3 regions of the Hymenobacter sp. B1770 genome follow, and region 1 is predicted to be linked to each of the others. Evidence: riboswitches for the same ligand, from Rfam matches in the RefSeq annotation. Region 1 holds a riboswitch; each other region holds the start of a gene.
The links. A riboswitch is a leader RNA that binds a small molecule or an ion and turns the genes downstream of it on or off. The one in region 1 is predicted to bind S-adenosylmethionine.

Region 1 (5,337 bases):
CTGCTTTAATGCCCTCTCTCGGCAGCCGTACCTGGCGGGCTACGCCCTACTTTTGTTCAGCGGCCCTTCCTCTTCCAATGCCTGACAAGCTCCCTGCATTTTCCGAAACCGATGCAAACTTCCTGCAGCGGCTACGGCCCTCGCGTCTCATCCTGCCGGTTGTCATTGGCTTGGGTGTTGTAGCGTTTCTGTTCTACCGCAGCTACAAGCCCGGCGAGCTAGCCCCCCTGCAGAACGCCGACTGGCGCTGGCTGCTGGTGGCCCTGCTGGTGCTGGTAGCCCGCGACCTGGGCTACATCTACCGCATCCGCCACATTGCCGAGGACGAACTGACCTACCGGCAGGCTCTGGATGTCATCATGATATGGGAATTCGCCTCCTGCGTGCTGCCCTCAGGGCAGGGCGGCACGGCAGCAGCGCCCTTTATTCTGGAAAAGGAAGGCATCCCGCTGGGCAAGGGCTTGGCTTACATCATGGTCACGGCCCTGCTCGACAACCTGTACTACGTGCTGATGGTGCCGCTGGTGGTACTGGTAGCCGGGGCTGGGCTTTATCCGCACGAGGCGCTGCAAACCGGCTTTGTGGCCACGCTGCGGGTAGCGTTTGGGGTGAGCTATATTTTTGTGATGCTCTACGCGGGCCTCATGCTCTACGCCATTTTCGTAAATCCGCGCTCGGTGCGGCGGCTGCTGGTGCGGCTGTTTTCGCTTCGGCTGCTGCGGCGCTGGCGGCGCAAAGCCTACCGCCACGGCCAGGAAATGGTGCGGGCCTCGATGCAGCTGCGCGGCAACGGCCCCCGCTACTGGTGGCAGGCGGCGGCGAGCACGGCCTTCGTCTGGACGGCCCGCTACGCCATTATTGGCTGCCTCATTGCGGCGTTTGTGCCCATGGGTGCGGGCACTTTCCTGTTCATCTTTGCCCGCAACATCACCTACAAAGTCATCCTGCTGCTGGCCATCACACCTGGCGGCGCGGGCATTGCCGAGGGCGCGTTTCCCACCTTCTTTGGCAGCTTCATCGGCACCGCTACCATGACCAGCTTCATGGTGCTGCTGTATCGGGTCGTGACATACTACCTGTATCTGGTGCTGGGTATGATTTTTTTACCGCGCTGGGTGACGCGGGTGTTCATCAAGCAGCCCGCTGCCACAGCCAAGGTTTAGCAACCTACAAGGGCAGCAGCATTGGTATCGATGGCAGAGGAGGAGAGTATTTCTGTTCTTATTCTGCCGTACTTGAACATCTTCATTCGGCACAAAAAAAGCCCCGTGCCATTGCGGCACGGGGCTTTTTCTTACGCTAAAAACCTTTTTAATCAGCTTCCAACATCAGCGCGGCGCCGTCGGCCGACTTCAGCGTGAGCTTGTCGTCGGTGAGCGTTTCCACGGTAAAAGTATTGCTGGTGGCTGAGCCATCGGGGGTCATGGTAATGGTTTTGCCCGCCTGGTCAAAGGTGTATTTTCCCGAGATAGCCCCAGTGGCACCGGTCATGTTGTAAGTGCCATTTGCAAAAATGCGCAGTTCTTCTTGCTTTTGCGCTGAGGTTTGCTTCACTTTGTCGCCGGTACTGTCAAGCTCTTTAGCAGTTTTCCATACCTTGCTGTCGGTGCCGTACAACATATTTACTCCTTCTACCTTGCCCTTATCGCTGCCACAAGCAACAGTAAACAACGATAGGAGCATCAACAGGCTAGCGAAATAACGAAGCGAAAAAAGCGAGTGAGATTTCATGAGAATAAGCAAAATGGTGAAATGAAGGAACAAGCCGCGCAATAGCGGGCTCGTCGGCTTACGGGTGGCACGCAAAAGGGTTTAGAGCGAAACCCCCCTTGAGCTTGCCCGTATATGTGCCGTGTCGGCTAGCCTTCAGGCAAGCCGCCTTATTTTATTTTTCATCAAATTGAAACTTTCCATGGGACTCTTTGATTTTCTCAGCGACAAAGGCGAGCAAAAGCCCGTAGAGCCCGCTGCAAACCCGGCTGCTGGCGGAACCGATTTTTTCGGCAACAACAGCAATCCGGCTGCTACTGGTAACTCGTACACCGTGGTAAGCGGTGACTCGCTTTCAAAAATTGCTAAAAACCACTACGGCGATGCCGCGAAGTGGCCAAAGATATACGAGGCCAACAAGGCCATCATCGGCAACAACCCTGACCTGATTGAAGTCGGCCAGGTGTTGACCCTACCTAGTCTCTAGGTACTTTTTTGCAGAAAAAAGGTGAGAAAAGCCACTCTGTTTCAGGGTGGCTTTTTTGTGCTTGAAAGGTTTGAAAGTGCTGGCTCGAAGCGGTTGGCTAGGTAGTGTCATTCAATTTTTGCACGCTGAATGCTTCGCTTGGCGGGGTACTCAAAATTATTTTTCTTGGCAAGTGCTTGCCCATAAAAAAATTTCTCGCGTACATTTGGCTCACCAACAACAAGGTACTCCTCCGCTCGCGGCGGGGAAGTTTTAAGTTTTATACAGAAGCGGCGAGAGAATAGGCTCCGTGACCCGCTGGCAACCTTCGACCGCGCGAAAGGTGCCAATTCCTACCCGCTCCGGCTCAGGCCGGGGAGGGGCATATGAATCGAGTGCCATGGAAAACCTCCTTACCTCCGCTTATTTAGTCCCGAATGCTCCGGCCGCTTTGCGTGCTCTGGCTTCGGGCTTTGTCGTTGTGGCCCCTAGCGGCTACGGCGTGTCATCGTGCCCGGCACGAATGCGAATGTGCTGTTGGTGCCCGTGTTGTTGCTAAGCTGATACCGGCTTAGACAACCCTTCCCCTCCTTCTGATTTTTTTGGTGGCCCTTTGTGCTCGCTGCTGGCTTTTTGGGCCAAGGCAGCCGGTTGGGGCCGCATCTTCAGCACGGGCCATTGGGGCTTCACTGCGCTTACAAACCGCCTTTTCAGACCGTTTTGCGCTCTTTACCTATCATTTTCTAACTTTTCACCTTCAAACGTACCCGCATTATGTCTGCTTCCCCTTTGCATTTCGAAACGCTGCAACTCCACGCCGGCCAGCAGCCCGACCCGACCACCGGTGCCCGCGCAGTGCCGCTGTTCCAAACCACTTCTTACGTATTTAAGAGCGCCGAGCATGGCGCCAACCTATTTGCCCTAAAGGAGTTCGGCAACATCTACACCCGCCTGATGAACCCGACCACCGACGTGTTTGAGCAACGCGTAGCGGCCCTCGAAGGTGGCGTGGCCGCCCTCGCCACTGGCTCGGGCCAGGCGGCCCAGTTTATTGCCCTCAACAACATTCTGCAAGCCGGCGACAACTTCGTGAGCACGGCCTACCTATACGGCGGCACCTACAATCAATTCAAGGTGGCCTTCAAGCGCCTGGGCATTGAGGCGCGCTTTGCCGACGGCGACAACCCCGCCAGCTTTGAGGCGCTGATTGACGACAAGACCAAAGCCATTTACCTGGAAACCATCGGCAATCCCAGCTTCAGCGTACCCGATTTTGAGGCAATTGCGGCCATTGCCAACAAGCACGACCTGCCGCTTATTGTGGACAACACCTTTGGGGCGGGCGGGTACCTGTTTCGGCCCCTAGAACACGGTGCGCACATTGTGGTCGAGTCGGCCACGAAGTGGATTGGCGGCCACGGCACCAGCGTGGGCGGCGTGATTGTGGACGGCGGCACCTACGACTTCGGCAATGGCAAGTTCCCGCAGTTTACCGAGCCCAGCGAGGGTTACCACGGCTTGGTTTTCAACGACGTATTTGGCAAGGGCGGGCCTTTTGGCAACATTGCCTTCATCATTCGGGCCCGGGTAGAGGGGCTGCGCGACTTTGGCCCTGCCATCAGCCCGTTCAACTCCTGGCAGCTGCTCATTGGCCTCGAAACCCTAAGCCTGCGGGTAGACCGCACCGTGGAAAATGCGCTGAAGATTGCTACCTGGCTGGAGCAGCACCCACAGGTAGAAAGCGTGAACTATCCCGGCCTGGCCAGCAGCCCCTACCACGCTACGGCCCAGAAATACCTGAAGCGCGGCTTCGGCGGCGTGCTCAGCTTCCGGGTGAAGGGCAGCAAGGAAACGGCTACACAATTCATTGATAATCTGAAGCTCATCAGCCACCTGGCCAACGTGGGCGACGCCAAGACGCTGATTATTCAGCCCTCGGCCACCACGCACCAGCAGCTAAGCGAGGAAGAGCAGCTCGCCGCTGGCGTCACGCCCACTTCGCTGCGCCTGTCGCTGGGCATCGAGCATTTTGAGGACATTAAAGCCGATTTGCAGCAGGCATTCGATGCCATTGGCAACACGGCTGCGCTCCCTACAGCGGGTGTCGACGTTGAAGAGCCGGAGCTGGAGCACGCCCAGCCACTGGAAGTATAAGTCTTTCACCGCAGGAGCCGCAGAAGGGTTTCGCAGAGGGCGTTCTTCTGCGAAACCCTTCTGCGGCTCCTGCGGTGAAAAAAAGTCAGATCCACATGCACGACCATATTCTTCCCCTCCCCGACCTGCGCCTCGAAAGCGGGGAAACCCTGGCGGGCGCCCACGTGGCCTACCGCACCTGGGGCCAGCTAAACGCCGAGCGCGACAACGTGGTCTGGGTATGCCACGCCCTTACGGCCAATGCCGACGTGCTAAGCTGGTGGCCGGGCCTGGTAGGAACGGGCTGCTACTACGACCCGGCCGACTGGTTCATTGTGTGCGCCAACGTGCTGGGCTCCTGTTACGGCAGCACCAGCCCGCTCGACCCAGACCCAGCCACGGGCCTTCCGCGCTTCCAGCACTTCCCGCGCCTGACCATTCGGGACCTGGTGGCGGCCCACGAGGCCCTGCGCCAGGACCTGGATCTGACTGATATTCACACGCTGATTGGAGGCTCGCTAGGCGGGCAGCAGGCCCTGGAATGGGCCGTGCAACGCCCCGATTTGTTTGACCATCTGGTGGTAATTGCCACCAATGCCCGGCACTCGGCCTGGGGCATTGCCTTCAACGAAGCCCAGCGCCTGGCCATCGAAGCCGACCCAACTTACGCCGCCGGCCAGCCCGGCGGGGGCGACGACGGCCTGCGTGCCGCCCGGGCCATTGCCCTGCTCAGCTACCGCAGCTATTCGGCCTACGGCGAAACCCAGACCGACCCCGACGACGAGCTGCTGCGCGAGCACCGCGCCAGTGCCTACCAACGCTACCAGGGCAACAAGCTGGTGGCCCGCTTCGACGCCTACAGCTACGTGGCCCTGAGCCGCAGCATGGACACCCACAACCTAGGCCGCGGACGCGGCGGGGTACCAGCCGCTCTGCGCCGCATTGGGGCCCGTACGTTGGTGTTGGGCATTACCTCCGACGTGTTGTTTCCGCTCAGTGAGCAGCGGGAGCTGGCCAATCATATACCC
Region 2 (5,337 bases), on a different contig from region 1:
CACGTTCTGAGCTTGGGCTTCGTCGAGAATCTTTTCGAGCGGCACCATCACGCCGAGGTCCACAATGTCGAAGTTGTTGCAGGCCAACACCACGCCCACAATGTTTTTGCCGATGTCGTGCACGTCGCCTTTCACCGTCGCCATCAGGATTTTGCCGGCGGTCTGTCGGTCGGCGCCGCGCTTGTCAGCCAACAGGTAGGGCTCGAGGTAAGCCACGGCTTTCTTCATCACGCGGGCAGATTTCACCACCTGCGGCAGAAACATTTTGCCGGCACCAAACAGGTCGCCCACCACGTTCATGCCGGCCATCAGCGGGCCTTCAATCACATCCAGCGGGCGGTCCAGCTCCTGGCGGGCGGCTTCAGTGTCTTCGTCAATAAATTCAGTGATGCCTTTTACCAGCGCGTGCGACAGTCGCTCCTGCACGGGCAGGCTGCGCCAGGCGTCGGCCACTACTTCCACCTTGCCTTTTTGCTTCACGGTTTCGGCAAATTCCAGCAGGCGCTCGGTAGCATCTGGGCGGCGGTTGAGGAGCACGTCTTCTACCAACTCCAGCAGGTCTTTGGGCACTTCGTCGTATACCGCGAGCTGGTTGGGGTTCACAATGCCCATGTCCAGCCCCGCTTGGATGGCGTGGTACAGAAAGGCCGCGTGCATAGCCTCGCGCACCACGTCGTTGCCGCGGAAGGAGAACGAAATGTTCGACACGCCGCCGCTGGTGAGCGCGCCGGGCAGATTCTGCTTAATCCAGCGCACCGACTCAATAAAGTCGATGGCGTAGTTGCGGTGCTCCTCCATGCCGGTACCGACGATGAGGATGTTGGGGTCAAAAATGATGTCCGTGGCCGGAAAGTCGATGCTCATCAGCAGGTCATAGCTGCGCTGGCAGATTTCCTTGCGGCGCTCGAGCGTGTCGGCCTGGCCGTCCTCGTCGAAGGCCATCACCACCATGGCCGCGCCGTACTGGCGCACCGTGCGGGCCCGCTGCAAAAACACCTCCGGCCCTTCTTTCAGCGAGATGGAATTGACAATGCTTTTGCCCTGCACGCACTTCAGGCCCGCTTCCAGCACGCTCCATTTTGAGGAGTCTATCATCAGCGGCACCCGCGAAATATCGGGCTCCGAGGCAATGAGGTGCAGGAAAGTGGTCATGGCCTGCTCAGAGTCGAGCATGCCTTCGTCCATGTTGATGTCGAGTACCTGGGCGCCTTCCTCCACTTGCACGCGGGCCACGGCCAGTGCTTCCTCGTAGGCACCGGTGCGGATGAGCCGGGCGAAGGCACGGGAGCCGGTCACGTTGCAGCGCTCGCCCACGTTTACAAACAAGCTTTCGGGCTTGATGGCAAAGGGCTCCAAGCCGCTCAGGTGCGTGGCCCGCGGAATTTCGGTTGGCAGTGGGCGCGGCTGGTACCGCTCGGCCAGCTTGCTGAGCTCGGCAATGTGCTGGGGCGTGGTACCACAACAGCCGCCTACCACCGTCACAATGCCGTCCTTCAAATAATCTTCGACCAACGCCGCAAATTCCTGCGCCGACTCATCGTAGCCGCCAAACGCATTGGGCAAACCGGCATTAGGGTAAGCCGAAATGTGCACGTCGGAAATGCGGCTGAGCTCTTCCACGTACTGTTTGAGCTGGTTGGCGCCGAGGGCGCAGTTCAGGCCCACGCTCAGCAGTGGCAGGTGGCTGATGGAGTTCCAGAAGGCTTCCACCGTCTGGCCCGACAGCGTGCGGCCCGAGGCATCGGTGATGGTGCCGGAAATCATGAGCGGCACCTGGCGGCCGCCTTCGTCGAAAAACTTCTGCACGGCATAAAGTGCCGCCTTGGCGTTCAGCGTGTCGAAGATGGTTTCGATGAGCAGCGTGTCCACGCCGCCGTCCACAAGGCCACGCACTTGCTCCAGGTAGGCGGTGGCCAATTCGTCGAAGGTCACGGCGCGGAAACCGGGGCGGTTCACGTCGGGCGAGAGCGATGCGGTGCGGTTGGTGGGGCCCACGGCGCCGGCCACAAAGCGCGGCTTATCGGGGGTAGAGTACTCGTCAGCCGCTTCACGCGCCAAGCGCGCCGACTCGTAGTTCAACTCATATACCACGTGCTCCAGCCCGTAGTCTGCCTGCGCGATGGTGGTACCCGAGAAGGTATTGGTTTCCACCATGTCGGCCCCGGCGGCGAAGTACTCGGCGTGGATGCCCTTAATGATGTCCGGCCGCGTGAGGCTGAGCAGGTCGTTGTTGCCCCGCAGCGGCTTGGGGTGGTCAGCGAACCGGGTACCGCGAAAGTCTTCCTCGGTCAGCGGGTGGCGCTGTATCATGGTGCCCATGGCGCCGTCGAGAATCAGCAGGCGCTGGCGGAGCAGGTCGGGAAGAGGAGAAGGAGCGGCAAGGATGGCAGTGGGCATTTCTTTCGGATTGAGTAACGGGCAAGTAGCGCGTATCCAGAAAGAAACCCGAACAGTGCTGTTCGGTTCCGGCTGTCATCTTCTTTCACCCAAAAGGAGGTGAAACGGGAGTTGGCACCTACTCTAGGTAGGTTGCCAAGACGTCATCGGGCCCGGTCCCTCGGTCTTTCTGGATAGCAGCGTAGGACGAAGATACAGCCGCTTCCGCGAATTCGCATGGTGCACCTTCGCAACCTAAGGGCCCGATAGCAGTTTAGTACAAGCTTGCCTATACAAGGGTTTGTCCCTGAATAAAGTATTCAGCAGTCATGCAACGCGTATAGAACGTAGCGCAGCATGACGTTCTTTTTTGGTTTTTTGTAAACAAGGTTGAAGCAATACCAACCATGGTAAAACAAATGAAAGCTGCCTTCTATACAGAGTTTGGCGGAGTGGATAAAATCCAGATAAATAACCTCGACGTTCCCGAGGTAAGAGAGGGAGAAGTACTGGTACGGGTAAAAGCAGCCGGTGTCAACCCTGTCGACTCGGCAATTCGGGCCGGGTATCTGCAGCAAATACTTCCCTATGAATTCCCCCTGGTTCCGGGTTGGGACGTAGCCGGCGTGGTAGAAGAGAGGGGCCACAGCGCCCGCCGCTTTGCCGTGGGCGATGAAGTATATGCCTACGCCCGCCGCCCCACAGTACAGCACGGCACCTTTGCCGAATACCTGGTGCTGCCCGAAAGCTACCTGGCGCGGCGCCCCAGCAGCCTGAGCTGGGAGCAGGCGGCTGGTATTCCGCTGGCCGGTCTCACGGCCTACCAGTCGTTGTTTGATGCTGGCCAGCTGCAAGCCGGCCAAACCGTGCTCATCCTAGGCGCCTCAGGTGGGGTGGGTAGCTTCGCCATTCAACTGGCCAAGCACCAGGGCGCAACGGTGGTAGCGGTAGCCAGCGAGAAGAATTTCGCCTACATGAAAGAGCTGGGTGCTGATTTCACTGTCGATTACAAGCAAGGTGCCGTGGGCGAGGCTGTGAAAGCGTTGGTGCCCGCTGGCGTAGACCTGATTTATGATTGCATCAGCGGCGAAACGCTCACGCAGAGTTTATCGGCGCTGAAGCCGGGCGGTGCCCTGGTTTCCATTCTGCACAACGGCCAGGGACTGGACGCCGGCATCCGGTTTCACTACGTTTTTGTCGAGCCCAACGCCGTGCAGCTGGATGCGTTGCGCGAACTAGCCGATGCCGACAAGCTGAGAGTGAACGTGAGCCAGACATACTCGCTGGACCAGACGGCTGAGGCATTCACTCAGATTGACACGCACCACACCACGGGCAAAATCGTTATTGTGCCGTAGCAGCCAGCTGTTTATTGGTGCCAAAAAACGTGTCGCTGCTCCATTTACATAGCGCCTGCAAATCGGCAGTGATTCTGCCCATTTGCAGGCGCTACAGCGACCAAGTCGGCCAAACGCTGCCTGCCGGAAACTCCACTGGCTCCGGTGGCAGCTCCAAAAAGGCGGTAGCGCCCACGAGCCCTGCCAAATCTCCAGAGCCACCTACTCGTAAGGGAGTGGCCAGGCGCCGCCCTTCCGCATCCACTGTAAGCCGCACGGGCACAAAATGAGCCAGCTGGGGCTTAAAAACAATGTCAACGGTGAGCACCGCCGGCGCGGGGGCATCAATCGCCGCGCCGGTTTTTGCGGCAGCGGTGGGCTGCATGCAGGCGCACAGCCAGGGCCGCACGTACCGGCAGGCCGTCAGAAAGGTCGAAACCGGGTTGCCGGGCAGGCCAAACACCACCGGCCCCGCCGCCCGCGCCCCAAACCACATGGGCTTGCCAGGGCGCTGGTTTACTTCGTGGAAGATTTCGACCACTTCCAGCTCGCGCAGCAGGCCAGGCAGGTGGTCGGCGCGGCCCTTGCTCACGGCGCCGCTCAGCACCACCGCATCAAAGCCGGCGCCCAGAATATTGGCCAGGACCTGGCGCAAGGAGGCCAGCTCATCGGTGAGGTGAAACAGGGCCACCTCGGCGCCGGCTTGAGCAAACAAGGCCTGGAGCGCATAGGCGTTGGAACGTCGAATCTGGTGCGGCAAGGGCGTTTCGCTGATGCCCACCAGTTCATCGCCGGTGCTTACGACGGCCACTCGGGCGGCGCGGGTTACGCTTATTTCGGCCGCGCCGATGGTGGCGGCCACGGCCAGCTCGGCGGGGCCCAGGCGGGTGCCGGGCGCGAGTAACACATCGCCCAAGCGCCGGTCGGCGGCTTGGCGGTGAATGTTGACGCCGGGGGCATTGGGCGGTGGAATTTGAATGGTGGCGCGGTTATTTTCCAGCTGAATATCCTCGTAGCGAATCACCACGTCGGTGCCGGGCGGCAGCACCGCGCCGGTCATCACTTCCACAGCCGCCTGAGCATTGAGCAGAGGCTGGGGCGGTGCGCCGGCGTATTGGGTGTGCTCGATGGCGAATTCCGTCTGGCCGCCCGCCCAGGCGGCGTGCACCACAGCGATGCCATCCATGGCCACCCGACTAAAGGGCGGAAAATCGCGGTCAGCTGTGAGGCTTTCAGCTAGGACGCGTCCGGCTGCTTGGGGCAAGGGCACCGTTTCTGGGGGGAGCGGGCAGGCGGTGGCGAGCACGCGGGCAAAGGCTTCGGTAACGGTGAGCATAAGGCGCAAAAAAAAGTAGAGACGCATATTTGCGTCTTCGCTGAACGATGTGACAGGCAAAAGCACAGCTGCTGCTGATGCTCTTTTTTGTCAAACAATCTGTGGCAGGAGTTAGCTATCAATACCCTTGTGACCGCAGTTGCTGTTATACGAGCTATTCGTTCAACGATTAGGCACAAATATGCGTCTCTACACTCTATGCTAACCAAGAATTTTACCCACGTCAACGCCGCCAATCAGCCCACCATGGTCGATGTGGGGGCCAAACCACCCACTCGCCGCGTGGCT
Region 3 (5,337 bases), on a different contig from region 1:
ACCAACTGTTGGTTTCGGCCTTAATTGAGGCACGCAGCTGCGAGCGTTTTAAACTGCTATGGCAAAATATCGCCGACCAGGAACTGAGTAAATTCTATTACGAATTAATGGTCTCGGAAGCAGCGCATTTCGTGAGCTACGTTGATTTAGCCAAGGAATATTGTGACCCAAAACTGGTTGACGAGCGACTGCAGGAGTTGCTGAAAATAGAGGGCGAAATTGTGACGAACCTGCCCGTGCGGGACGACCGAATTCATTAAAAGCAGAGGTGCGCCAAGCAGAACGAGGTTTCGCAAGGGTTGACAATTAATCAACCCTTGCGAAACCTCGTTCTGCTTGGCGCACCCTTGCCCTATTCAGCCGGAAGAATGGCGCCGCGCACTTCCCCAAACCCAATGCGCACGCCATCTTTCTCAGCGTAGCCGCGCATGGTTACGGTGTCGCCATCAAGCAGAAATTTGCGCTCTGAGCCGTCGGCCAGGGGCACGGGACGGGTGCCACGCCACGCCAGCTCCAGCATCGAGCCCAGCGAGTCGGGCGTCGTGCCGCTGATGGTGCCGGACGCGTAGAGGTCGCCAGCTTCGAGGTTACAGCCGTTGGAAGCGTGGTGGGTGAGCTGCTGGGCCATGCTCCAGTACATTAGGCTGAAATTGGAACGGCTGATGGTGGTTTCGGGGCCGCCCGCCGGCGCAAGGCCTACTTCGAGGTTGATGTCGAAGTTGTGCTCACCGCCGTGGTTTAGGTAGGGCAGGGGCGTGGGCTCCTGCACAGGGCCCGCCATGCGGAAGGGCTCCAGGGCATCGAGCGTGACCACCCACGGGGCCAGACTGCTGCCAAAGTTCTTGCCCAGGAACGGGCCCAGGGGCACGTATTCCCAGCTTTGCAGGTCGCGGGCACTCCAGTCGTTGAACAGGCAGAGGCCAAAAATGTGGTCTTCAGCTGCGTCAATTGGCACTGTGCTGCCCAGGGCGGTGCCGGTGCCCACCACGAAGGCCATTTCCAGCTCAAAGTCGAGCTGGCGGCTAGGGCCAAATGTGGGGGTCGTTTCGTCGGGAGCCTTGCGCTGGCCGTTGGGGCGACGGATGGGGGTGCCTGATACCACTATGCTGCTGGTGCGGCCGTGGTAGCCAATGGGCAGGTGGCGCCAGTTGGGCAGCAGGGCATTGGCGGGGTCGCGGAACATGGTGCCCACGTTGGTGGCGTGTTCGATGCTGCTGTAAAAGTCGGTGTAGTTGTTGGGCTTCACGGGCCGGAGCATGCGCACTTCGGTTTGGCGCAATAGGCAGCTGCGCATGGCTTCTTCGTTGTCGCGCAGCTCGGGGGCATCGTGGCGCAGCAGCTCACTCACACGCTGGCGCACAGCGCGCCACGCGGGGCGACCCAGCCGCAAGAAGGCGTTGAGGGAACGCCGGCGAAACACCTTGGGCTGGGCTTCCCCCAACTCGGTCAGGTCCTCAAAAAAGCCGTACTGGCTGGCAGCATAAAGGTCGAGCACATAGCCGCCGATGGCCACTGCCAGGTGCGGCCCCCGCTCGTCGGTTTCGAACACCCCAAAGGGGAGGTTTTGGATAGGAAAGTCGTTGCCGGGCGGAATGTCAATCCAAGAGCGAAGTGCAGGCGAGTTCGGGGAGGTAGCCATGGGGGTGGGGTGGGGTGTGCTGGCAAAAGTAGGGCAGTAGGCCGCTAGTGCGCTGTTCTGCTTTGTTTGGTGCCCGTTTTTTCTAACATTGCCACCTCCTTTATCGGCCAAATTCACATGATTCATCCTGACACCGAATTGCGCTTCATCAGCCCCGAAATCGGCTTAGGCGTGGTCGCCACCAAGCTTATTCCCAAGGGCACTATCGCTTGGATATTCGACTCTTTGGACCAAATTATTTCGCCGCCATGCTTTGAAAGGATGGACCCACTCCAAAGAGTATTTCTGGATAAGTATTGTTACCGCGACCACCACGGGAACTATGCGCTCTGCGGCGACCATGCCCGTTTTGTCAATTACAGCTTTCGCTCGAGCTGCATGAGCACCGCCTACGACTGCGAGTTGGCCGTGCGCGACAGTTTTCTTGGTGAGGAATTGACCGACGACTACGGGTACCTCAATCCCAGCGAGCCGTTCTACTGCGTGCCCGAGCCGGGCTGTGCCCGCACCCAGGTATTGCCCGACGATTTGCTGAATTACCATGCTGAATGAAACGCGCAGCTGCTGGATGCCTTTCAGCATTTCACCGGGGTAGCGCAGCCGCTGCTGCGCTTGCTGGCCCCCGAGTACCGAGCTCGCGTGCAGGCCGTAGCTGCCGGCACCGCCCCGATGGACTCCATTCTGCAGTGCTACTACGATGCCCGCCAGGAGCTAAAGTTGAGCGGCCAGGTGCTTGGCTAATACCAAAGCAAAGGGAAATCGTGAGAAACACTGGGTGGCAGTGCTTAAACACAATAAAAAAATAATTGCAAAATTCCGGGTTTAGGGAAGACTTTAATGTCCTTAATCCCAGGCAAACAATATCGTTTGAAATGCCCTTTTTATTCATGTTTAGCGGGTATTTGAATACTGGTTTAACGACTAGATTATTCTAGGATTTGAATAAAATTCGGGCCTGTAATGAGCAATTCTAAAAAAAGCTCCTTTACATTTGTCCCACAATTCCTTCCAACCAAAGGGTTGTTTTTATACAGAGGCGTGGAGAGACAGGCTCGACGAAACGCCGGCAACCAACGGGGCATCCGCCCCGAAACGGTGCCAAGTCCTGACCATATAAAAACAAAAGCCATGGACTTATTACGTCCCCTCCGCATTTCACCAACCACCTCACTTGCTGCAAAGCAGTGTTGTTGTGCGTCGAGCGCAGCCGCGTGTATGCGGCGGGCCGGTCGGGGATGTTGGGCTTAGTAAGCTTTTAGATTCCTCACCGGCCGTAGTGACTACCGCAGCAAAGTAGCAGCGGGGTCGCGCACGTTTGTTCTGGCCGTTTGCGGCTGCGGGCCAACGTGTTAGTGTCTGCCAGGTGGCAGGCGCAGGTCAATTCTTTCTTTTTCCGGGTAATTCTGCGGCTTTGGGCCGAGCGCCGCTGTGCACCAATGGCAGCCCGGCCCAGCAGCGGAATGCTGCTAAGGCTGCCTTCTGTCTCCTGCTCGGGAGAGAAGGCGCTGGAAGCCAGCGACCCTTTCTATTCCCCTTAATCCTCTCGGGTCTCTTCCGCGTCGCCACTACGTGACGGCTGGCAGCGCGGGACCCACCACCCCCAACTTATAAATCTGATGAAACCAAATACGCTTCGGCGGGTGCTGATTACCCTGCTCTGGGGAGGGGCCACCGCCACCAGCTACGCACAGTCGGAAGGCGGGCCGCAAGTGAGCGGCATTGTTACTGACGCCTCCAGCCATACGCCTTTGCCCGGTGTTACGGTGATGGCCAAGGGCAGCAGTGCCGGCACTACCACCGACGCGAATGGCCAATTTGCGCTGCACGTTTCGGCAGGCTCTGCACTCATTTTCAGCTACGTAGGCTATGCCAAAAAGGAAGTGCAAGCTGGCAGCACGCCACTCGCCATTGACCTTGCCCCAGACTTGCAGCAGCTCGCCGAAGTAGTAGTGACGGGCTACAGCGAGCAAAACCGCAAAACGCTCACCAGCGCCATTAGCTCCGTGAAGGGCGATGCGCTCAAGGACATTCCCGCCGCCAGCCCCGACCAGCTGTTGCAGGGCAAGGCGCCTGGCGTGCAGGTATCGGCCAATTCGGGAGTACCGGGCGGCGGCATTTTCATCCGCATACGGGGCAGCAACTCTGTGAATGCCAGCAACGACCCACTCTATGTGGTCGATGGCGTGTTCATCAACAACACCAATCTCATTGCTACGGGGTTGGGCAACCAGGTATCCGCCAACCCATTGGCCGACCTGAACCCGCAGGACATCGAGAGCATTGAGATTCTTAAGGATGCCAACGCCACCGCCATCTACGGCTCGCGGGGCGCCAATGGGGTTGTGCTCATCACCACCAAGCGTGGCAAAGCCGGCGACAAAACCAGCATCACCTTCAACACCTACCACGCGCTGTCGAAGGCGGCGAAGCAGTACAGCCTGGTGACCGGGCCAGAGCTGGCAGCGTTGGAAAATGAGCGGTTTTTGAACGACGGCGGCAACCCTTCGCAGCTGCCTTTCCGCGCCAAGGCGGCTGGCGGCCGGGGCCTACCAGAAGAACAGCAGACTTACGACCGACTCAGCGACGTTTTCCGCACGGCCCAAACGCACAGCTACGAGCTGTCGGCAGCCGGGGGCTCAGCCAAAACCCAGTTTTACATAGGGGCGGGGTACTTCTCCCAGGAATCCATCGCCCGGCCCAGCGCCTTCAACCGGTTTAGCTTGCGCGTAAACCTGGATAACTCGGTGACGGACAAGTTGCGCATCGGCACCAGCACCGCGCTGGCCCGCACCCACCGCAACGTGAGCAGCAATGATAACAACCCCGTGGGCGTCATCAACTCGGCTCTGTTTCCGCGCACCAATCTGCCGATTTACAACCCCGATGGCAGCTATGCCAAATACGGTTCGTTCGACAACCACCTAGCCCTCATCAACAACCTGAACAATGACGCTGTGGGCTCGCGCGTCATCTCCAATGTGTACGGGCAGTATGCGCTGCTCAAGAACCTGACCCTGCGCAGCAGTTGGAGCATCGACTTCAACGACATGTACGAGAACAACTTCAACAACACCCTGATACTGGCTGGTCAGCCCCGGGGCACGGCGTCCTCGTTTCTGTCACGCGACATCACCTTGCTCAACGAGCAGACGCTGAATTACAACGTCAACTTTGGTGAAAACCACTCGCTGCAAGCCCTGGTGGGCAATACGCTGCAGCAAAACACCTTCCAGCGGACCAGCCTGGCGGGGCAGCAGTTTCCCGGCAATGACTTGACCACCATTGCTTCGGCCGCTACCCAAACGGGTTCTTCGGCGCGCTCACAGGCTGGGCTTGTTTCGTTTTTCGGCAAAGCCACTTATTCCTTTAAGGAGCGCTACACCGCCGATGTAAGCGTGCGTGCCGATGCCTCATCCCGCTTCGGGCGCGACAACCGCTGGGGCTATTTTCCGGCTGTGGGCCTGGGCTGGCGCCTGGGCGAAGAAAGCTTCATTCAAGATTTGAATATTTTCCAGGAGCTGAAGCTGCGCGGCAGCTTAGGCCGTACGGGCAACCAGGCCGGCATCAGTGACTTCGCATCCTTGGGCCTGGTGCAGGGTGGAGCCAACTACCTCGACCTGCCGGGCACGGCCCCGCTGCAGCTTGCCAACCCCAACCTGAGCTGGGAATCGACCCAGCAGTGGAACGTGGGCCTCGAC

Region 2: it holds a riboswitch for S-adenosylmethionine, as region 1 does, so the genes downstream of both, metH (methionine synthase) here and ACP7AJ_RS00240 (O-acetylhomoserine aminocarboxypropyltransferase/cysteine synthase family protein) in region 1, are expected to answer to the same signal.
Region 3: it holds a riboswitch for S-adenosylmethionine, as region 1 does, so the genes downstream of both, ACP7AJ_RS04905 (SusC/RagA family TonB-linked outer membrane protein) here and ACP7AJ_RS00240 (O-acetylhomoserine aminocarboxypropyltransferase/cysteine synthase family protein) in region 1, are expected to answer to the same signal.

The regions. Positions count from the first base shown of each region.
Region 1 covers NZ_JAFCUF010000001.1:62,418-67,754, forward strand. The annotation lists gene ACP7AJ_RS00225 (lysylphosphatidylglycerol synthase transmembrane domain-containing protein) at 78-1,163, shown strand; gene ACP7AJ_RS00230 (hypothetical protein) at 1,312-1,731, opposite strand; gene ACP7AJ_RS00235 (LysM peptidoglycan-binding domain-containing protein) at 1,913-2,197, shown strand; SAM riboswitch class I at 2,454-2,569, shown strand; gene ACP7AJ_RS00240 (O-acetylhomoserine aminocarboxypropyltransferase/cysteine synthase family protein) at 2,951-4,330, shown strand; gene ACP7AJ_RS00245 (homoserine O-acetyltransferase family protein) at 4,426-5,337, shown strand, end outside.
Region 2 covers NZ_JAFCUF010000005.1:271,592-276,928, forward strand. The annotation lists gene metH (methionine synthase) at 1-2,397, opposite strand, end outside; SAM riboswitch class I at 2,470-2,577, opposite strand; gene ACP7AJ_RS12435 (NADP-dependent oxidoreductase) at 2,796-3,734, shown strand; gene ACP7AJ_RS12440 (molybdopterin molybdotransferase MoeA) at 3,826-5,049, opposite strand; gene moaC (cyclic pyranopterin monophosphate synthase MoaC) at 5,248-5,337, shown strand, end outside.
Region 3 covers NZ_JAFCUF010000002.1:210,564-215,900, forward strand. The annotation lists gene ACP7AJ_RS04885 (tRNA-(ms[2]io[6]A)-hydroxylase) at 1-260, shown strand, start outside; gene fahA (fumarylacetoacetase) at 353-1,639, opposite strand; gene ACP7AJ_RS04895 (SET domain-containing protein) at 1,709-2,191, shown strand; gene ACP7AJ_RS04900 (hypothetical protein) at 2,252-2,380, shown strand; SAM riboswitch class I at 2,663-2,759, shown strand; gene ACP7AJ_RS04905 (SusC/RagA family TonB-linked outer membrane protein) at 3,256-5,337, shown strand, end outside.